Regions from separate parts of the Sphaerisporangium sp. NPDC049003 genome, predicted to be linked through region 3. Evidence: riboswitches for the same ligand, from Rfam matches in the RefSeq annotation. Region 3 holds a riboswitch; each other region holds the start of a gene.

Region 1 (7,254 bases), on a different contig from region 3:
GATCGGCGACATCGTCCTGCACGACTACGGCTGGCGGGAGCACGCCGTGCTGGACGCGCCGGAGGCGCGTGGGATCACGCCACTGCCGGGAGTGCCGCTGTCCGCATACCTCGGGGTGCTCGGCATGCCGGGCCTGACCGCGTACGTGGGCCTGCTCGACATCGCGGCCTTCAAGAAGGGTGACACGGTGTTCGTGTCGGGGGCCGCGGGCGCGGTCGGCAGCCTGGCCGGGCAGATCGCCCGCCTCAAGGGCGCCTCCCGGGTCGTCGGCAGCGCCGGTTCCCCCGCCAAGGTCGCCTATGTGATCGAGAAGCTCGGCTTCGACGACGCGTTCGACTACAAGGCCGAGGGGCCGGTGGTCGAGCAGCTCAGGCGGGCCGCCCCCGACGGCATCGACGTCTACCTCGACAACGTCGGCGGCGAGCACCTGGAGGCTGCCATCGAGGTGTTCCGCCGCTACGGGCGCACCGCGGCGTGCGGGGCCATATCCGTCTACAACGCGGCCGAGCCGGTCTGCGGCCCGCGCAACCTCTTCAAGATCGTCGGCAAGCGGCTCACGCTGCGCGGCTTCATCGTCGGGGACCACGCGGACCGGAGGCCCGACATGATCAGGGAGGTCGGCGGGTGGCTCCAGGAAGGCAAGATCACCTTCGAGGAGACCGTCGTGGAGGGGCTGCGGAACGCCCCGGACGCCTTCATCGGCATGCTCCGAGGGGAGAACCTCGGCAAGATGATCGTTCGACTGGCCTAACGTGCATATCCCCCTGATCACGGGGAAAGGGCCATAAAGGGGGTGAGCCTTAATGGACCAGGACGAGCTGCAGTCGCTGACGCCCAAGGAGCTCCACGACAGGGCGGTGCGCTACGCCGTGGCGCACGGTGACTTCGGCTTCCTGTGGGAACTGCTGAAGGTGATCCCGGCGGCCGAGGCCGCGAGCGGTCACGGGGATGAGACGGCCAACGATCTCAGCCGGGTGTCGGCGCTGCTCAGCGACGCGATGGCCTCCGGTGAGGGCGAGCTCGGGGAGGCGCTGCGTCCCGTCTACCTCGCCTACCTTTCCGAGCACCCCGACGCCTGAGCGTTCCCCGCCGGCTCTAGGCTCCAGAGCATGGCATCGGTGAATGTGGAGCGTACTGACAACGGCTTCGTGGCGCGCAACGCGCGCGGAGCGGAGGTCGCGATGGGCAGTGGTGACGAGGAGGGTGTCTTCACCCCCGTCGAGCTACTGCTCGCCGCGGTCGGAGGCTGCAACATCGTGACCGTCGAGCCGCTCACCGCCCAGCGCGGGCACAGGCTCGTACGGCTGGCGATGACGGTCGAGGCCCAGAAGGCCGAGCCCACGCTGCTCGGCCCGGTCACGATCACGTACGACGTCGAGCTGCCCGAGGGAGACGCGGAGGCGGACGAGGTCTTCCGCGCCGTGGCCCACCGGGTCCACGAGCGGCACTGCACGGTCAGCCGCTCCCTGGAGAGGGGCACCGAGGTCAAGGTCGAACTGCCCGAATAGCCGCTTGGCCCGGCGGGTCCGGCCGTACCCGGTCATCCCAGCGAGTTAGACCGAATCTATACCCGGCGATGACGAGTAGCTCAGGCCCCGGTATGTAGTGTTAAGGCAGGTCAAGGGGGATGCGACCAGCCGCCCGAGAGGGCGCCGCAGAGCTTTTCGCCAGAAGGACGCGGTGGGGGACCGCGTCCGTACAGCGGGACCGCCCGATGCGTTTGGGGGAAGGCATCGGCGCTGGACCGTGAAGATCGGGGCCGGACAGGCGGGGGACTGTCCGGCCCCGATTCATGTCTCCCGGCCCCTGATCTCCCCTGATCTCCCCGATCGTCGCGCCGCACGTCCTCTATAAGCCCCGATGTCTGAAATATAGGGGTTTGTGGTGCGAAGGTAGATCTAATAATGCTTTGTAGCACTTTCGTTTGCTTTGTCCTGACTCGGTGGGTAAGGTTTCAACCACGAAAGGGGCGGTGACCTGGTCTTCAGTCCGAAGGCCGCCGCCCCAAGTGTCGAATCTCCAGGGCCACACCAGGCCCGGGGGAGCCGGGGACCCAAATCTCTTGGGGTGAATCCGCGTGAGCGGTAGGGCGACTCCAAGCCCGAACCCGTCAGCTAACCCGGTAGACGTGATTGGAGAGGAGACCCGAGTGGAGCACCCCACTCCGAGCAGTCATTGCACCGGGCAACCCTAGACCCGGATCTCGCCGTCAGAAGCGGCGGACAAGTCGGCTGGTAGCAGCCGTGCACGCGAGCGATCTACGCCCTCTGTGACACATGGTGGCAAGCCGCCACCGCTGACCGACCACGTACGAATGCGCGCTCAGCGCCGCGATGGACCCCACGAAGCCTCGCCTCACCCTGAGAGCGCTTTCCACCCCCCGCACCGAACTCCTGACCACTCGGAGCGCGGGTCCCCTTGTCTTCTGATGAAAGATCCTATCCTCCCATGCCTCCTTTCAAGATCACCCCCAAGTGTCGATGGACGTCCGGTGTCGCCGGCGTCGTCCTCGCCTGCGCCACCGCCGTCTGCGCCACGGTCTCGGCGCACGCCGACGACAAGCCCCTGAACCCCGTCGCGGTCCAGACCGAGAAGCCGATGCTGCTCAAGGGCTCCACCAGGGCCTCGTACTTCTGGGACGACGCCTCAGGACGCATGGGTGACACGGGACTTCCGGCCATCGGCAAGCCGATGCAGAAGGGCCTGTTCGCCAGCCCCAGCTGGCCTCTCGGCACCGAGGGATACGTCGTCTACAAGGACAAGAAGGCCCCGTTCTTCATCGGCGACCGAGGCCCGGGGATCCCGTCCGAGAGCGGCGTCATGCTCGACATCGACGGGAAGACCTTCGCGGAGCTGACCGGCGGTACCTTCAACAACTCCTCCCTGGTGGTCACCGGCTTCGCCGCCGGACACATCAAGGTCGACTACGTGATCACCAAGTGGGGCGACGGCGTGGGCAAGAAGAACTACCCCGTCCCGTTCTCCAACGGCGCGTGGGGCGTCTACGACACCAATCCCGCCACGCCCCCCACCCCGGTGGTCCTCGCCACCGGCTGACCCGGAGGCCTCCGCGCGACACGCCCGGCGTGGGCCCTGTGGGGAACCACCTGAAAAGCCCCACATCGCCGCTGAGGATGTGCGGAGCCTGGCCAGGACTGCTAAAGTCACCGTAGTCACGCGCCGCTAGCTCAGTTGGTTAGAGCAGCTGACTCTTAATCAGCGGGTCCGGGGTTCGAGTCCCTGGCGGCGCACCACGGCACCGGCCGATGACCTGGGCATTCTCCACTTGACGGAGGGTGCCCACAGTCATTTCCGGGCCTGTGTGGGGTCGTTGTGGGCTCTTTGGTCGCGACCGGGTCTCCGGCATGATCGTTGTCCCCCTTGCAGCAGTTCACGCTTGAGCGTGGCGTTGAACGCCTCCGCCAGGGCGTTGTCCAGGCACGTCCCTGTCCTGCCCGCCGATCTGCGGATCCGACAGCCGTCGCAGAGCGCCGCGAACTCGGCCGAGGTGTACTGACAGCCGCGGTCACCATGAAAGATCACGCCGTCGACCTGGCCGCCTCGCGCTCCGACCGCCGCCTTCAACGCGTCGCTGATCAGCTCGGTCCGCAGGTGGTAGGCGATCGACCAGCCGACCAGTCGCCGCGACCCGATATCGATCACCGTCGCGAGATACATCCACGAGTCACCGACCGGCAGATAGGTGATGTCCCCGCACCACCTCCGGTTGACCCCACCGGCTGCGAAGTCACGTTTGAGCAGGTCAGGGACCGGCGGAGCGAGTTCGTCAGGGATCGTGGTCCGCCTGCCCTTACGCAGATGCAGCCCGACGATGCCATGCACACGCATCAACCGGGCCACCCGCTCGGCGTTGACGCGCTCCCCGGAATCACGCAGGTCCGCGGTGATCCGCGGCGAGCCGTTCGTCCCCCCGAGGCGTCATGAAAGCGCCGGATCTTCTCCACGATCCGCTCGTCCTCAACGGCCCGCGCCGGCCGGCTCCCGCCCCAGCCAGGCGTAGAAGGCGCTGCGCGCCACGTTCACACCCGGCACAGCCGCTTGACCCCGTAGACGAGGCGGTAGGCGGAGATGAACCGCAAGCGGCCGATCAACGATCACCACCCTGCGTCCGCCGCGGGTCATCATTGTGGTCGATGGTGGCGTTGCTCAATGAGCTGTGCGGCCTGCGCGAGTGTCCCGGGGCTTCGACACTGAGTCCGAGCACGGCGGCGCCGTTGCACGGGGCCATGGTGCCGATCCATCGTCATGAGCCGCCCTACGCCGGTCAATCGGCGGCGGTTTCGTAGCAGAAGGCCGCCAGGGCGATCTCCCTGTCGTCTTCGTGAGGGGAACGGTGGTGAGGAAGGAGCTGGCCATGAAGTAGGGTCGGGCCGTCTCCTAAGTCAACGGCGACGCCACCAGGCGGACAGACGCCATGTTCACGGGTGTGCTGAAGCAACTCGGCGGCTGACAGTCCGCAGAGCTCAGGATGGACCCAGAGCGGACCTGCGGTCCCGTCCAGGAGAACCAGCACGGTGAGCTGGCAGGCGCCTTGATCGGTGTGCAGGCCGATGAAGTCGCCTCGCCCGTAGTACAGATAGGACGACACCACAGCCTGCACGGAACGGCCCAGCATTCCACCGAGCCGGTCCACCAGAGTGCGTTGGTGCAGGTCCCAGCGGACATCCCCGCCGGAGGTGTACCAGCCGGAGGCCGGGCTCGTTAGTTGGGCGTCATCCACCAATTTTGGGTCCCGCCGTATCCGGGTGTCCGCGCTAGCGCGAAGACGCAGGGCCTCTGAGCGCAAGAGTTCCTGTTCGCCGGGTGTCACCAGATCGGTCAGAGTTTGATGGAGGGCGCCCATCTGAGACACGGTCTCAGTCGAACTCACGGGCGCGGACGCCGCGGACGAAGGCAGTCCACTCTTCTTCGGTGAAGACGAGGACAGCGCCGGCCGGGTTCTTGGCGTCGCGCACTGCGGCCCCGCGCGTGCCGCGAGCGACCTCGACGCAGCCACCATCAGGGTTGCAGAATGACGATCTCCGGAAGTCCTGCGCCGTCCCGTTCTCGAGTTCCATCATGGAGTCCTCTCTGATCGGATACCGCAATGTTCTCGGCAAATGATAGCGAGGTAATCCAAAATCGGTGCAGGGCGGATGAAGGTGGTAAGGCGGATATGTCCAACCGGAATCCTTTAGGATGGCACTAATTCGACCAGGAAAGAGAACCGTAAGACGATGATGTGGCGCCGTATTTTCCGAGGCGATAGCGATCTTCGCGGCTGGCTTAGCTGGGTAATCCCGATACTCGTGGCCGCTGTCGTCGCGGTTGTCCAATCCGTATGGGGAGATGAGGCGCCGCTCCGGAACCTGGCCGATGCGTGGTCAATCACCGCCGTGGGTGTCATCGCCATCGACTCTTTCAGAGCCACGACGATGTCCGCACTCCGGCGCAGGCTCCTTTGGGCTTCGGTTATCGTAGCCGTGCTGGTGGTCGCATACATGTCGGTCGCCCTACATCGTCACCCGTGGGACTGGCTGTATGTGAGCGGGGTGATGACCTTCATCGTCAGCGTGGAGTTGAGTGAGACTCTGGGCCCGGCGTTGAACCATACAATGCGCGATCTGGTTGACAGCGGAATTCTGCGGCTTACCAATCGCGAGCTGCGTAGACTCCGTCGGGATCTGCGCCGGGTCTGCAAACGGTACCAAGTAATCGCGGGTACTGTGGTCGGCGTGGCCTTGGCCGCTGCCTGGTTCGCCTCCAGCGCGTCCAACTTCGCCTATATCGTTGTGCACAACCCGGCGGGGTTGGCCTTCCAGTCTTTGGCGGGCGTGGTTGCGGGCCAACGACTGGGAAGGATGGTCGCTTACGCTAGGGTGTGGCGGCTCGCGCCCCGGCGCGGATCCCTCTTCGACCCGATGCTGGAGCATCCCGACGGTGCCACCGGCTTGGGTCCGGTCGGCCGATTCTACTTCCGCCAGTCTATGGTGGCGGCACTCCCCGCGGTGTACCTGGCGATGTGGTGGTTTCTCATTCCCCTTCTTCCCTCGTTTCTCTGGCAGTGGCGAACACCCTATCTGGGGCTTTTGGCGATCGCCGTCATTTTCGAGATTCTCGCTTTTGTCCTACCGATGCGGGTAGCTCACCGGGTAATGCGTAACAACTCAGATCAATGGCGATTACAGGCCGCACGGCTCATTCCGCGTATTCGGGTGGCGCAGACATCGTTGACCGAGGTCGGAGAGGACCACGACGAGGTCAGCAAACAGCTCGAAGCCCTGCTGAACCGCTACCGGTTGCTTCTCGCAGCACCCACGTGGCCGGTCGAACCATCCCTGCGCCGATGGGTCACCCTCAACAATGCCGCGCTGTTCATCCCCTTCCTCAGCTACGCGCTCGGAGACAGCGCGTTGTGGCAGCAGATCGCCACGGTGGTCGGTGGGCTCAAACGCTGACGGCCGGGACCCAGGGCTCCGGCCGCGGTGGCCGTGCCGGTCAAGAAGGTGCGGAATCCGGGGCTGCCGACCGGGCAGATGGAGAAGATCGGGAAGGTGAAGGGGAAGCCGCCCAAGGTCATCGGCGTTGCCCAAGACGGTCGGCCGGGTCTTCTTCACCCGCGGCGGCCGCGACTACACCTGCGCGGCGACCTCCGCGAAGGGCACCGAGAAGAGCCTCGTCATGACCGCGGGCCACTGCGTGTACGACGTCGTCGGCCAGGCGGCCGTCAAATCGACCCCGCGCATTCTGTGGCGACGCTGGGGAGCCGGCGGATTCGTCGAGATGGCACGCGGCGTCGTCCGCGGCGCAGGTCAGGCGAAGCGTTCGATCGTGACGGGAATCAGCCCTTGGCCGCGCATCGCCTGCCTGTGGTGGTGGAGCAGCGCCCCGACGGCGGAGGCTGGGCCGGCGCCCGGGCTCACGGTCACGTCGAGGCACCAGGCGATTCCCGGCCCGATGCGGCGCAGTTCCCAGGTGAGCGTGTGGCCGGCGGGGGTCGCCGTCGCCGTGCCGATCACTTGTGCCCGCGGGTCCGCCGGGTCGCCGACCGGCTCCAGCCTCAAGGACGCCCGCAGGTTGGTGAGGCCGGGTTCGTGGACGTCTCCGGCGAACAGGATGCGATAGTGGCGCCCCCCTCCGCCATCGGGTGAGCCCAGATCCAGGGGGGCGGCGGTGGGCAGCGCCTGGCAGTCACCGAAGAAGCCGCGAAGCCGTGCTTCCTGCGGCAACGCGCCCCCGCCGAGCATCGTGCAG
Region 2 (7,254 bases), on a different contig from region 3:
CCGACTGCCCCTGGCCGATGATCTCCTCGACCTGCTGGCGCACACCCTCAAGACTGATGCCCAGGCTCTCAAGCGCCTTGGCGGCCACGCCTTCGCCCTCATGGATCAAGCCAAGAAGAATGTGCTCAGTGCCGATGTAGTTGTGGTTGAGCATCCGGGCCTCTTCTTGGGCCAGGACGACAACCCGCCGTGCGCGGTCAGTGAACCTTTCGAACATCTCGTCGCTCCCTCACAGAGCGGTCAGGCAGCTCGGGATATCCGGGCCCGCCGCATCCGCATGCTAGCCCCGACCGGTGACCGCTCTATACAGGAGACGTTCCCCGAGAGCAGGGCGTTCACGCTCCATCCAACTACTGTTGGGGGGTCACATGTTCCCGCTACGCCGCAAGCGAACGACGTTTAACTCCGCCGATTTACGTGAACCCCTCGGCCGCGCGCCGGGCGATCACGCTCGGATAACACGATCATGCGGCTATGACGGCGATTGATGACCCAACGCCGCCATAGCCGAGTGATCACAAAGGGCGCGTCAGTGTGCCGCTTCGTACTGCTCCACCACGGAGGAGGCAATACGACCGCGCTCACTCACGGAGATCCCGTGGGCCTTGGCCCACGCGCGGATCTCCGAGCTCTTTTCCCGGGACGGACGCTGGCCGCCGCCGCGCTTACGACCGCGGGTGGAGGTGCCCTCGGCCCTGCGGGCTCCGGAGACGAAAGAGGACAGCGCCTCGCGCAGCTTCTTGGCGTTGTCGCCGCTCAGGTCAATCTCGTAAGCGGAGCCGTCAATCGCGAAGGTGACAGTCTCATTGGCCTCGCCACCATCGAGGTCGTCGATGAGTATCTTCTGGATCTGCGTGGCCATCTGGCAATCCTTTCGCAGAGCATTGTTCGATTCGCCAGCTAAACATATACCCGGTAACCCTGGCTGACAATTCAAGGAACCTGTGGATTCACGGGGAACGTGTCGCCGTACCCGCCGGGTCAGTCGGAAGAAGCCTCAGACGACTTCCCCGAGGCTTCCGCCTCCTGCCGCCTGCCCTCCGCTTCGGAACGCATCAGCTTCACGACGCCGATGATGACCACCGCGGCGACTACCGCAGGTGGTATCAACGCGGACAATACATCGTTCATTGATCCTCGCTCCACGCGGGGGGGTGGCATTCACCGGGACCCCACGTTAATTGTCACACGAGACTCCCTGAGTCTGTACCACGGTTGCCTGATCAGGGAGTCAGGATCCGACTCTATCCCCACAGGAGGTCAGCGCGGGTTGCGGGGCGACGGCCCATACCCGCCGAAGGACCGTTCCAGAGCTTTCTCCGTCTCTCCAGCCGTCTTACCGGATGGCCCTGGAAAGGTGATCCCCCTGAAAACACGGACGGGACGGCCGCAGCGCGACCGCCCCGCCCATAAAGCTGATCTCAGCGCGGCGCCTTGACGACAACCGTGCCCGCGAGCTTGTCGTGCAGGCCCTGCTGTAGCGGCTTGTCGATGAGGATTAGCACGCCCAGCACGAGGACGAAGAGGGACGCGAGCCATCCCAGGACGGGAATGCCGTAGAGAGCCATCACGCCCGGGTAGATAGCGGAACGCTTCATCACCAACGACGAATCCAGGGGTCCACCGCCGAGCGCGGCAAGGCGGATCTTCATGACCTTCTTACCGATGGTCTGACCGTCCTTGGAATGCAGGACATAGTCGTAGGCGGCATAGGCGCCGAACGCGATGATCCCCGCCAGCAGGCCCGGGAGCACCAACGAGCCCGTCGGATTCGCGAGGATGTCCGCCACCGACGGCCTGAAGATCGACGTCAGGATGGCGGTCAGGATCGCGTACACGATGCCGAAGATCACACCGTCGATGATCCGCGCCACAAGGCGCTCCCACCACTCGGCGAGCGGGGCGGGCACTCCCGGCGGAAGCGGGGCGCCTTGCGGGGCGCCGTACGGCGGCGGAGCGCCGTACGGGTTGCCGTAGTCCCCGCCCTGGGGGTTGCCGTACGGCTGACCGGGCGGCGGGGGAGGCTGGTAGGGATTGCCGGGGGGCGGTTCTGCCGTCATTAGAGCACCTTTCGCGACAAGCGTAGAAGCTGCGGTTCGTGCAAGGTCCTATCGCATGTACGTGTATGTCCGTTACCGGTTCGCCGACTTCGTCGCCGGGGCCCCGGAGCCTGCCGTGCGCGTCCTCCCATGAGCGCCGCCCTGGAGTTCAGGGTGCGGTTGCCCGGGATTTCACCAACGGGTCGCCTGAGGGTCTCACGGATCCGGCCGGGGGTCTCGCGGAACGGTACGCGAGGGGCATCTTGGACAGAACACGACGCCAGGAGCAGGTGCCCACGGGTGGGCGCGGACAGAAAAGGGCCGGGGGATGACATCCCCCGGCCCTCTCGCCGGCCTTATTTGACCTTGACGACGATCGTGTTCACGGCCTTGTCATGAAGGCACTGCTGGAGCGGCTTGTCCCAGAACTGCCACAGAACGTTCACCAGGCAGAAGATCGAGCCGATCCAGTTCACCACAGGAATCCACTGGAGAATCTGCGACGGCCCCCAGAGCACGGCCGCGCGCTTGATCGCCACGTCGGTCGTCAGACCGCCGGCGTCCAGCGTGCCGCCCACAGGGACGACCTTGATCCCCATGAGGATCTTGCCGACGGTCTGCCCGCGCTGCTTGAGCATCACGACCTCGTAGGCGATCCAGATGGCTCCGACGAGCAGCGAGATCAGCAGCGACGCGAGGAAGGCTCCGCTCGGCGGGGTGATCACCCCCGTGGTGGCGTTGTAGCTGACCTGGATCACGATGATCGCGTTCAGCACCATGCTGATGATCACGTACGGGATCATGAGGATCACCCCGTCGATGAGGCGGGCGACCAGGCGCTGCCACCACTCGGCCAGAGGCGCCGGCGCGCCCGGAGGCTGCGCGCCCGCCGGGGCGTAGGGCTGCTGGTAGCCGCCCTGCGGGTAGCCCGGCTGGCCGTAGCCCTGCGGGGAGTATCCCTGCTGGCCGTACTGCGGCTGCTGGCCGTAGCCGGCCTGCTGCTGCCCGTACTGCGGCTGGCCGTACTGCTGATCGCCATAGCCCTGCTGCTGGCCGTACTGCTGCTGCCCCTGTTGGGCCTGCTGGCCGTACGCCTGCTGGTCCTGGCCGGGCTGCTGGCCGTAGCCCTGCTGGCCCTGCTGGCCGTACTGCGGCTGCTGGCCGTAGCCCTGCTGACCGTAGGCCTGCTGCTGGCCGTAACCCTGGCCCTGCTGAGGCTGCTGGCCGTAACCCTGCTGGCTCTGCTGGCCATACTGCTGCTGGCCGTAGCCCTGCTGCCCGTAGGGCTGGCCGGCGCCCGGCTGCGAGTCGTGCTGACCGTACGCCTGCTGACCCTGCTGGCCGTACGACTGCTGGCCCGGCGACTGGGACTGCTGGGGATGGCCCTGCCCGTACGCTCCGGTGCCGCCCTGCTGCCCGTAGGCACCCTGCTGGCCGTACGGCTGCTGCTGCCCGTAGGACTGCTGGGGGTAGCTGTTCTCTGATGTCGGCTGGGGACGGTGAATGACCGTCACCTCCGGGTCGGCGTTGTGCTGCTGCCCATATTGCGGAGATCCGGAGAACGACTGATCGTCCTCCGGTTCGTCCCGTGGGTACGGCGGCTGTCCGGTGCTCACCGTGTCACCTCACTTCGGCTTCGCATGCGGCATATGTCAGACACACATGCTGTGGTGTTGCCCAACGTAGCGACAGTGGCATCAACAGTCACCTTTCCATCGCGTCATCCCACCGGTCAAGATCGCGGGATCAAATGGAGAAGCATGCGTGTGTTACCGAGAGTGTTCGGCTTGACGTGTTCCAGATCGAGGAACTCGGCCACGCCCTCATCGTAGGAGTCCAGCAACTCGGCGTACACCTCCGGAGACACCGGAGTGCCCTGGACCTCCTCGAACCCGTGTCTGGCGAAGAAGCCGACCTCGAACGTGAGGCAGAAGACCCGCCGCAACCCGAGCTCCCGCGCGGTGTCCAGCAGCGCGGCCACGATCATGTGCCCGATGCCGAGGCCGCGGCGGCTCTCGTCGACGGCGACGGTGCGGATCTCCGCGAGGTCCTCCCAGAGCACGTGCAGCGCCCCGCAGCCCACCACCTCCCCGCCGCTCTCGGCGACCCAGAACTCCTGGACGTCCTCGTAGAGGGTGACGGTCGACTTGCGCAGCAGGCGCGGGCCGTCGCCGGAATAGGTGTCGACCAGTCGCCTGATCGTCCGGACATCGGGAGTGCGTGCTCGCCTGACGACGAGCGTGCTGCCGGCGCGTCCGGGCTCCACGACCTGCTCCATGACCGGTCAGCGTATCCGGCCCCTGAGGCGGGACTCCCCCAGTGGCAGGGGTTCGCGCGCCATAACGGCCGGACCCAAACCCCTTCGATCCTAGCCTCCGTCGCGCTGGGTAATCGGTCGAGCGCCGTGCGTCGAAATCGCCGGTCTTGTTGACATTTCATAGTCGACGCGGAGGCAGACCTGCGACTTTCTGCGCCAACCGACCCCCAAAGACTCGTAAAGCCAGGGTAACGTGGGCCCGTCGTCGCAGCGGGCGTGATCTTCTCGTGATGCGTCGGTTGTGAAACCTCAACAGAATTCGCAGTTCTGGTTGAGCAGGAACCTCGACTGCACTAGTGTCCAGCGTCAATGTCGGTCATCGCCTAGCGGTGGCTGAAACCGCCTAATCCCGGCCACATCCAACGTGGCGGGGAACCGGGGACCCAATGGTGAGAGACGGGGCGACCCGGCGGACCACCACCCCTGGGGTGAATCCGAGCGGGAGGCATCGCGTTCCTCCATGATCACGCGCTCGGTAGGGCTACTCCGGCCCGAACCCGTCAGCTAACCCGGTAGGCGGCAAAGGAGAGGAGCTTGTTGGTGCAGCCTAGGCGCACGCCTGGAAAAAGCGCGGGCAGGCATGCCCGCTCCCGAGAACGGAGCCCGCGTTCCTGGCTCGGCACGGTCCTGGGAGCGCCCCGACGCCTCCCGCGCCGTATCGCGCTCGTCACCGTCACCCTGACGGCCGTGACCTTCGGGTCGCCCCTGATGAACGCCACCGCCGATCCCAAGCCCAGCCTGAACCAGCTGAAGACCCAGGTCGAGCACCTCTACAACGAGATCGAGTCGCTCACCGAGCAGTACAACGGCCAGAAGGAGCGTCTCGAGCAGGCGCGGCGCTCGGCCGACCTCGCCAAGAAGACGCTGGCCAAGAGCCAGACCGATCTGGAGGAGAAGCGCCGCAAGGCCGGGCTGTACGCGCAGGACGCCTACATGACCGGCGGCATCGACTCCTCGCTGGCGCTCGCCATGTCCGGCGACCCCGCGGGCTACCTCGACCGGGCGGCCACGACCTACGCCCTCCAGTTGCAGCAGGGCGAGGAGGTCTCGCAGATCACCAAGGCCATGGACATGGCCGAGCGCGCCAAGGCGAGCGCCAAGGCCCGCGAGGTAGAGGTCAAGCAGCTCGTCACCGACCTTTCGGTCCAGCGCGACAAGATCCGCGCCCTGGTCACCAAGACCGAGACCAGCCTGTTCAGGCGGGCGCTCTCCCAGGTGGGCCAGTCGTTCGGCAGGGCGACGAAGGTCGACATCCCGATCCCGGGACAGGGCAAGGCCGCGGAGGCCACCAAATGGGCGCTGACGCAGCAACTCAGGCCGTACGTCTGGGGCGCCGCGGGCCCGACCACCTTCGACTGCTCCGGCCTGGTCATGTGGGCCTACCAGAAGGTCGGCATCAGCCTGCCCCACTACACCGGCGACCAGTGGACCGCCGGCACCCACGTGAAACGGGAGGATCTTCGCGCCGGCGACCTGGTCTTCTTCTATAGCGACCTGCACCACGTGGGCATCTACATCGGCGGCGGCATGATGGTGCACGCGCCTCACACGGGTGACGTGGTGCGGGTGGCCCCGCTGGGCAACCGGCCGTTCGCCGGCGGCGTGCGCATCGCCGACTGACAGTGCCCCAAGATGTCACAGGTGCCCGTACGGGCCTGGGGCAGCCGTCGAGGCGACACGGCGGGCAGGCGGTGGTTCATGCCTGCCCGCGTGCTTCCCTCGCCACACGGCGCGCACGCTCGGCTGGATCAGCCCACGACGCGCCGTCCTCAGCCGGCCGCCCTCGGTCAGATGAGCCTGCGTCGCGCCGCCCAGGCCACCGCCTCGATGGCGGTGGCGACGCCGATGCGATCGCAGATGCCCCGGAGGCGCCGCCGCACCGTGCGGCCGCTCACGTCCAGCCGGCGACCCACTCTGTCGACCGTCACGCCCTTGGCCAACTCGGCGAGCAGAAGAAGATCATCGTCGCTCAATCCCACACCGTCTGATCCCGGGGGAATGTCATTCCCCCGGGAAACCAGATCCGGATACGCCATCGGGTGTCCTCCCCCACGACGAACTCGGCAACATACTGAATGCTTCGGCCCGCCCGTCAGGAACGGTAAACGCCATCTCGAAAGGTCGTCAAGCGCCGACCTCGATACGCGTTCCGTTCGTGATTGACATACCAGTCCATATGTGAACTACTCATGACATGTCTGCGAACCTATAGGTTGGCCGGACACCGACCGAGATCAGCGTGAGCACCCGTCACGGCCCGGCGAGACGCGACCGCGGTCCTGGTGGATGGCGGGTTCCCGGCCCGGCCTCGGGATCATCCTCGGGCACGGATATATGATCAGCGCTCATTTCCGCTCATGAAATGATGGGTTGTTTCAGACTTTTTCCGACTGGCCGCACCCGGCTGCGCGACATGCCACCGTGCCCTGATTTGTCGCTATCGATCACGCCCTGGCGTCGTAATCGGCGCGGCCCGCCTCCACGTCCTCGATATGGATCTCCGCCCGCCGCTTGATCACAATCATGCCCGGCAGGAGCGACACGCTCAGTGCCGTCAGCTCGTACCTCACATGAGCGGCTCGCGGGCGGTGATGTTCGGGGGGCGCCTGGCGCCGGTGTCCTGAAGGCGGACCGCGGGGCTCAACCGATGTTGCGGTTGTAGATGAGACGCAGGCCGATGAGCGTGAGCCACGGCTCGTGCACGTCGATGGAGCGGGCCTCATCGACCACCAGCGAGGCGAGGGAGCCCGTGGCCACGACGGTCACGTCGTCGGGGTCGGCGGCGAGCTCCGGCGCCATGCGCTCGACGATGCCGTCGACCTGGCCGGCGAAGCCGTAGATGATGCCGGCCTGGAGCGCCTCGACGGTGTTCTTGGCGATCACCGAGCGCGGCCGTAC
Region 3 (7,254 bases):
ATTTGAATGGCCAGTCAGCTAGGGGAAGACGGATGAGTTCAGCCGGAGAAGGCCTGTCTCGCCCGCTGCCCGAGCAGGTGCGCTTACATGTCGTCGAGCTCGCCGCGCAGGTGCTCGGCTCGATGCAGCCCGCCGCGATCCCGCCTCCGCTGAAGGGCATCGCCAAGTTCGATCCGCGCAAGCGCGCCCGGCTGGGCAGCGCTCCGATCGCCGCGCAGCTGGAGACCGACAAGGAGTTCCGCGAGATCGTCGCCGAGGCGCTCCAGGAGGCGTGGCCCGAGCTGGTCGCGAGCCTGGAGGAGGGCAACGTCCCTCCCGCGGCCGAGCCGGTGCTCGTGGCGGCCGCCGCCTACCTCACGCGGCCTCCCGGGTGGCCCGCTCTCGTGGAGACCGCCCGCGCCGACCTGGAGCAGGCCGCCGCGGCGGCCGAGGGCACCGCCCAGGAGCAGACCGTCGTACGGCTGCGCGAGCAGCTCGCCGCGCAGAAGGCGTCCGCCAAGGACGAGACCGACCGGCTGCGCGAGCAGCTCAGGGTGTCCAAGGCCGAGATCGCCGACCTGCGGCGCAGGCTCCACGACGCCAGGGAGCGCGTCAGGGTGGCCGAGGAGCGGGCCGCCGAGCTGCAGGTCCGCGAGCAGGAGGCGAGGTCCGCCGTGACCTCGGCGACCAGCGCGACCGAGAGCGAGCTGCGCAAGCTGCGCGAGCGCCTCACCGACGCCGAGCGCCAGGTGGAGGCCAGCAGGCGCGCGGCGCGCGAGGGGCGCAGCATCGAGGACGCCCGCGTCCGCGTGCTCCTCGACAGCCTCCAGGACGCGGCGGCGGGGCTGCGCAGCGAGCTGGCCCTGCCCGTCGCGATCAGCAGGCCGGCCGACTCCGTCACCGCGGTGAGCCCCGGCCGCCCGTCCGTGCGCGCCGTGCCCGCACGCGCGCTCGCCGACGACGACCCGGCCCTGCTCGACCAGCTCCTGGCCATTCCGCACCTGCACCTGGTCGTCGACGGCTACAACGTCACCAAGACCGGGTATCCCTCGCTCACCCTGCTCGACCAGCGCTCGCGGCTGCTCACCGGGCTCGGCGGCCTCGCCGTGCAGACCAGGGTCGAGGTCACGTGCGCGTTCGACGGCGCGGAGCTGAACGGGCCGGTCCAGGTGTCGGCGCCGCGCGGCGTGCGCGTGCTGTTCAGCGCGCCGGGGGAGATCGCCGACGACCTCATCCGGCAGCTCGTCCGCGCGGAGCCCCCGGGCCGCGCGGTCGCCGTCGTCTCATCCGACCGCGAGGTGGCCGACTCGGTACGCCGCATGGGCGCCCGCCCCGTGCCGGCCACCCTCCTGCTCCGCCGCCTCAGCCGCGCCTGACCTTCCGGTGCCTCCCGGTTTGTCACCTGGCCGCGTCTGACCTCCGGATTCTCCCGGTTTGTCGTTTCCGCGCCCTGGTGTCTGGGGTACCCCCTGAACCCGCGCGCGTCAGGCAAACCGGGGTTGTCTTATTGAAACCAATTCCCGATGAAAAGGTGCAGTTAGCAGTGCGACTTCTGTAGGATCTCGCCCCAGGTTGTCTCACTTGTCTCACATGAGGGGGCTGGCGTCCCAGTGGTCGTGCGTGGCATCCGGGGAGTCCGGCGGGTTCCGGTGGCCGCCGGTCTCGTCGCCGCAGTCTTGTTTACGCAGGCAGGCGGGGCGGAGGCGAAGCCCAAGCCCACGGTCGCCCAGACCAAGGCGAGGCTCGCCAAGCTGAACGACCAGGCCGACAAGGTGGTGGACCGCTACAACCTGGCGGGCGAGCACTGGAAGAAGGCCCGCAAGGAGTACAACGACCTCAACGGCCGGCTCAAGAAGCAGCTCGACATCATCGAGGACCTGCGCGCCGGTCTGGTGTCGGTCGCGGTCAGCACGTACCAGTCGGGAGACCTGCTGGCCTGGCCGAGCCTCGTCACCCAGGGCGACCCCGAGTCGCTGCTGGCCGGGCTCGCCTCGGTCGACCAGATGTCCGCCGGCCAGTCGCGCACCCTGACCGAGTTCGAGAACGCCACCCGCTCGATCAAGGGCCAGCGCGACAAGGCCAAGGGCGCCTACGACAAGGCGATCAAGCTCCTCGACGACCTCAAGAAGCAGAAGAAGGACGTCGAGAAGCTGGTCGGCGAGCAGGAGCGCCTGCTCCGCCGCCTCAACGCCTACAACGCGGGAAACCCCAACAGCGCGGGCATCAAGTACACCGGCTCCGCCTCCGGCAACGCGCGCACGGCCCTCCAGTTCGCCTTCGCCCAGGTGGGAAAGCCCTACCGGTACGGCGGGACCGGTCCAGGCTCCTACGACTGCTCAGGGCTCACCCAGGCGGCCTGGCGGGCCGCCGGCGTCAGCCTCCCGCGCACCGCCGCCGAGCAGTACTCCTGGGGGGCTTCCCGCCGGGTCTCCCTCAACGCCCTGCAGCCGGGCGACCTGCTGTTCGCCTCCGGCCTCGGCCACGTCGGCATGTACGCGGGCGGCGGCAAGATGGTCCACGCCCCCCGCACGGGCGACGTCGTGAAGGTCGTCCCGCTCTCGTCCTACCGGGGCATCTTCGGCGCCGTACGTCCCTGAGCGCCCTGTCCTGACGCCGCGCGGGGGCGCGCAGGGGGCGAGGACGGCAGGTCCCTGTGCCGCCGGATCGGCCCGGCGAGCAGGACGAGGCCCGTCAGCGCGAGGGCTCCCGTGAGGATCCACATCGACGGCCGGACGCCGATCGCGTCGCCGAGCGCCCCGCCGATCAGGGCGCCCAGCGGGATCGTGCCGTAGTTGACGAACTGCATGCTGACCGAGACGCGGCCCATCAGCTCACGCGGGCAGTACATCTGGCGGAAGCTCGACTTGATGACGTTGCCGGCGACCACGCCCGCGACGACGCCGAGGCCGCCCGCCACCGCGAAGGCCAGGCCGGACCCCGGGCTCGCCAGCGGGATGAGCAGCCCGAACGGGGCTCCTGCCATCTCGCACGCGATGAGGGCGTGAGCGCTTCCGACGCGCCGCGCGATCCAGGTGGCGCTCGCGGCGCCGGCCACGCCGCCGAGGCTGGTCGCCGCGATCAGGACGCCCGCCGTGCCGGAGCTCACGCCGACCTCGCGGACCAGGAAGACGATGAGGATCGACTGATACCCGATGAGCGCGAGGTTGCTGACGGCCCCGAAGACCGTGAGCACGCGAAGGTAGGGGTCACGGGCGACGAAAGCCAGTCCCTCGCCGATCTCCCGCCTCAGCGTGGCCGACCGGCGTTCCCGGCTGACGGGCGCTTCGCGGGTCCGCATCGCGAGCAGGCAGAGCGCAGAGATCAGGAACGTCGCCGCGTCGACCAGCAGGCCGGTGACGGCGCCGAAGAGCTGCGCGACGATGCCGCCCACGCCGGGGCCCACGACCTGGGCGGCCGACTCGCCGCCCTGGAGCTTGGCGTTGCCCTCCGGCAGGTCGGCGTCGCGGACCACCGCGGGAAGGTAGACCTGGTAGGCGGTCTGGAAGAACACCTTCGCCGTGCCGGCGAGCAGCGCGACGGCCAGCAGATGGCCGATGGTCAGCCGGCCCCACCAGGCGGCGACCGGGACGCTGAGGAACAGCACCAGCGAGGCGCCGTCGCAGATCAGCATCACCGGCCGCCGGGGGAGGCGGTCGACCCACGCCCCGGCGGGAAGGCCGATGATCATCCAGGGCAGCCACGCCGCCGCCGTCAGCAGGGCCACGAAGAACGTGCTCGTGTGCAGCACGGTGATCGCGACCAGTGGCAGGGCCACACTGGTGAGGGTGCTGCCGAAGCCGCTGGCGGTCTCTCCGGCCCACAGCAGCCGGAAGTCGCGGTCGCGCAGCAGGCCGCCTCTGCGGCGGCGGACGGCGCCCGGGGCGGGGGGTCTGGTGACGGCTCCGCTCACGGCTGCCCCGGGACGCCGAAGGCGAACAGGAACACCGGGTCGCGCCGCTCCCCGTCGTCGGGCACTTCGCGGGTGGCCCACCGGCGCAGGAGGTCGTTGATCTGCTGCTCGATCTCGCTCAGCTCGGCCGGGGTCAGCCGCAGCCACTTGTCGGTGGAGAACGGCGCGTTTCGCCACATCGCCCGCTCGTCCTCGCCCGCGGCGTACCAGGCTCGCACGAGGTTGACGTGGTGGTCGAGGTTGAGGGACTCCGCCGCACTCGCGATGGCGGCGGACGCGGGGTCGCCGCCGAAGTCGGCGGTGGTCCAGCGCACCCCGGCCGACACCAGCCGCCACCAGCGCTCGCGGCGGTCGCGGGCAAGCTCGGGGGCCTCCTCGATGAGCTCGCTGGCGCCCAGCACCCGCAGGTGGTGGCTCACGTTGGCGACCGCCTGACCGGTGCGCTCGGCGAGCATGCTGGCCGTCGAGGGGCCGTCCACCTTCAGCACGTCCATGAGACGACGCCGCAGGGGATGCGCCAGGGCGGCCAGCACCCGTGAGTCGGTGATCGTGCGGATGTTCTCTTGGTCCATGGCATCAGGCTGACACGCGCAACAACTGCTGTGCAAGAGCTGTTGCGAAAGAGCGGTTGCGGAACCAGGCCCCTGCGGAAGATCGCCGACGCGTGGGGCCGGAGTGACGGATGTGACTCACAACTGGTGCTGTTTCGGGATATGTGAGGGGAATCACATTTAGGTAAACGAGGCCCCTGGTTTGCAGGGGATATCCGTTATTGATCACCCCTATTTGATCTACGGACTTGGCTCAGGCTTTGCCTCCAATTGAGGATCTGTGTAGTTTCTGGCCCGCGGCGAGCACGCCATGCCGTCGTGAGCAAAGCCGGTCGGCCGACCGGCGCCAGCAGAACGAATCCATTGGTCACCGCCGTCGAAAACAAGGCGCGAATCAGGACCGCGGGCAGCGGTGACCTGCCGAATCCGTGCGGCAAGGAGCACGGAGCCGGGGACCCAATTGGCCCTAAATGTGGGGTCAGGGGGTGAATCGGCGCCATTGGCGCCGTAGGGCGACTTCCAAGCCCGAATCCGTCAGCTAACCCGGTAGGCGTGAGTGGAAGAACCAAGGAGCGATCCTGTCCAGCACCACGCAAAACCCCCGTCTGTCTCGCTTCGCCCGCCTCTCCCTCGGCGGTGCCGTGCTCACCATGACGGCCTCCGCCGGGGCGGTCGCGATACAGGCGACGGCGGCTGACGCCGCCACGGTGGCCGCCCCTCAGAGCTCCTCCAAGCTGAGCAAGGCCGCCAGGCAGCGAATCAAGGCGCACACGGCCGTCTCCGCGGCCAAGAAGCAGCTCGGCGATCCGTACCGGTGGGGTGCCAGCGGCCCCGGCTCGTTCGACTGCTCAGGCCTCGTCATGTACGCCTGGCGCAAGGCCGGCGTGAAGCTTCCTCGCATCGCGGCCAGCCAGTTCCGCTCTGTGAAGAAGAAGATCTCCTGGAAGAACCTCAAGCCTGGCGACCTGATGTTCTTCAGCGGTCTCGGTCACGTCGGCATGTACGTCGGGCACGGCAAGATGATCCACTCCCCGCACAGCGGTGCGAGGGTGCGCATCGACAAGCTGAACGGCTACCGCAAGGTCAGCTTCGTCGGAGCCGTCCGCCCCGGAGCGTGACCCGCGTGCCAGGGGACTTCCCAGGACCGCTTTCCCGGGAAGCCTCCCCGCCCGCACGCTGACCACGCGACGGCCGTGAAGGCCCCGTCCACCTCCATCGAGGCGGACGGGGCCCTCGCGCGTCCCCGGCCGGTCCCCCGGCGGCCCTGACCCTCCGGATCATGGACAGGCCCACGCGCGTCCCGGCCGTACCGGGGACGGGCCTTCACCCGTCCGGCCGCACCCGGGACAGGCCTTCACACCTCCCGGCCTTTCCCGGGACGGGCCTTCAGACGTCTCCCGGCCGTACCCGGGACGGGCCTGGTTCGCCGGAGGCAGCGGGTAGATTGCCCGCATGCGCGTCGTCTGGCTCTGGGCCGCACTGGCGGGGCTGCTGGCCGCGCTGACGGGTCCTCCCGGCGCCGGCGGCCCGCTGTCCCTCGCGCACGCGGTGATCCGCGAGCATCCCGAGATCTGGTCAGGGGCCGAGGTGGTCCAGGGCGAGCGTTCCCTGGTCATCGGCCGGCCGGGCGGCGCTCAGGGCGGCGCGGGCGCCCCGGCCGGACCGGGCCTCGCGGGCCTGTCGGGCCTTGCGGGCCTGTCGGATCTCGCCCGCAGGGCCGACCGCGCGGCCCTGACCGTCGCCCGGGTCGCGGGGCCGGTACGGCCGCTGATCCTGGTCCCCGCGACCACCGATCAGGCCGCGCGGCTCGCCGCGCCCGCCACGGTGAGCGGGCTGGCGGCGGTGGCCGGCACCGATCGCGTGATCATCGAGCCGCGCTCCTTCGCCCGCCTGACGGACGCGGGCCGCGACGTCGTCCTGGCCCACGAGCTCACCCACGTCGCCACCGGGGCGGCGGCCGACGGCCACACCCCCAAGTGGCTGATCGAGGGGTTCGCCGACTACGTCGGCTACCTCGGCGCGGGGATCCCCGTGACGACGGCCGCGGCGGAACTGGCCGCCGAGGTGCGCGCGGGGAGCCCGCCTGCGGCGCTACCCGGCCCGTCCTCGTTCGCCGCCGGCTCCGCGCGCCTGGCGCAGGCGTACGAGGAGGCGTGGCTCGCCTGCCGGTATGTCGCGGGGCGCTTCGGCGAGCGTGCCCTTGTGACCCTCTACCGTGAGTCCATGCGAAGTGACCCGCGGACAGCGCTCGGCCGGGCTCTGGGGATGACCACGGAGGAGTTCACCGCCGCCTGGCGTGAGTACGTCCGGAGTGAGCTCTCGTGACGCCGCGGGCGCGCCCGAGGCGCGGCGCGGGCGAGGGGAGAGGGCCGGTGGTCACGGCGGCCGCGTGCCGGAGTCGCGGGGCCTGCGGGCCGGTGGCCACGGGGGCGGTGCGCCCGAGGTGTGCCGTGAGCGGCCGGGTGAGGAGGGCTGTCACGTGGCGGGGTTGATCGAGGAGGTTCGCGGCGTCGTGCGCACGGGCGGGGGAGCGCGCGCGGCGGGCATCGCGCTCGTCGCGCTCGGCGTGGCCGTGGCCGCGGTGGTCGCCGTCACCACGCCGTGGCGGTCCCTGCCGGGCGCCGCCCCGGCCGTGACGCCCGATCCCGCGCGCGACTTCACCCCCGGGCAGATCGCCCGCGCGGCCGCGTTCGACGCCGCCGTGAACGTCCCTGTGTACCTCTCGCTCGCGGTGACGCTGGTCGTGGCGGGCGTGCTGGTCCTCACGCCGTTCGGCGCGTGGGTCGTGGGCCGCCTCAGGGGCCCGTGGTGGCT

Evidence for each region. Region 3 has a riboswitch for cyclic di-AMP ahead of ACGFIV_RS13735 (C40 family peptidase). Riboswitches for the same ligand answer to the same signal wherever they lie in the genome.
Region 1: another riboswitch for cyclic di-AMP. It lies ahead of ACGFIV_RS27130 (hypothetical protein); the one in region 3 lies ahead of ACGFIV_RS13735 (C40 family peptidase).
Region 2: another riboswitch for cyclic di-AMP. It lies ahead of ACGFIV_RS12810 (NlpC/P60 family protein); the one in region 3 lies ahead of ACGFIV_RS13735 (C40 family peptidase).

Annotation. Positions count from the first base shown of each region.
Region 1 is NZ_JBICTU010000026.1:83,520-90,773, forward strand. Features, by position in the region: gene ACGFIV_RS27115 (NADP-dependent oxidoreductase) at 1-751, shown strand, start outside; gene ACGFIV_RS27120 (hypothetical protein) at 804-1,079, shown strand; gene ACGFIV_RS27125 (OsmC family protein) at 1,110-1,508, shown strand; cyclic di-AMP (ydaO/yuaA leader) riboswitch at 2,000-2,145, shown strand; gene ACGFIV_RS27130 (hypothetical protein) at 2,449-3,057, shown strand; tRNA gene ACGFIV_RS27135 (tRNA-Lys) at 3,178-3,254, shown strand; partial or broken gene ACGFIV_RS27140 (IS3 family transposase) at 3,307-3,918, opposite strand; gene ACGFIV_RS27145 (hypothetical protein) at 4,286-4,864, opposite strand; gene ACGFIV_RS27150 (DUF397 domain-containing protein) at 4,878-5,081, opposite strand; gene ACGFIV_RS27155 (hypothetical protein) at 5,310-6,458, shown strand; gene ACGFIV_RS27160 (hypothetical protein) at 6,813-7,254, opposite strand, start outside.
Region 2 is NZ_JBICTU010000009.1:221,741-228,994, reverse strand. Features, by position in the region: gene ACGFIV_RS12840 (ATP-dependent Clp protease ATP-binding subunit) at 1-217, opposite strand, end outside; gene ACGFIV_RS12835 (Lsr2 family protein) at 530-862, opposite strand; gene ACGFIV_RS12830 (hypothetical protein) at 982-1,131, opposite strand; gene ACGFIV_RS12825 (RDD family protein) at 1,422-2,060, opposite strand; gene ACGFIV_RS12820 (RDD family protein) at 2,396-3,655, opposite strand; gene ACGFIV_RS12815 (amino-acid N-acetyltransferase) at 3,772-4,317, opposite strand; cyclic di-AMP (ydaO/yuaA leader) riboswitch at 4,687-4,891, shown strand; gene ACGFIV_RS12810 (NlpC/P60 family protein) at 4,897-5,976, shown strand; gene ACGFIV_RS12805 (LuxR C-terminal-related transcriptional regulator) at 6,144-6,335, opposite strand; gene ACGFIV_RS12800 (hypothetical protein) at 6,801-6,926, opposite strand; gene ACGFIV_RS12795 (type III pantothenate kinase) at 6,997-7,254, opposite strand, start outside.
Region 3 is NZ_JBICTU010000010.1:187,808-195,061, reverse strand. Features, by position in the region: gene ACGFIV_RS13755 (NYN domain-containing protein) at 33-1,355, shown strand; gene ACGFIV_RS13750 (NlpC/P60 family protein) at 1,656-2,576, shown strand; gene ACGFIV_RS13745 (MFS transporter) at 2,543-3,889, opposite strand; gene ACGFIV_RS13740 (helix-turn-helix domain-containing protein) at 3,886-4,461, opposite strand; cyclic di-AMP (ydaO/yuaA leader) riboswitch at 4,849-5,008, shown strand; gene ACGFIV_RS13735 (C40 family peptidase) at 5,091-5,558, shown strand; gene ACGFIV_RS13730 (hypothetical protein) at 5,893-6,765, shown strand; gene ACGFIV_RS13725 (M48 family metallopeptidase) at 6,752-7,254, shown strand, end outside.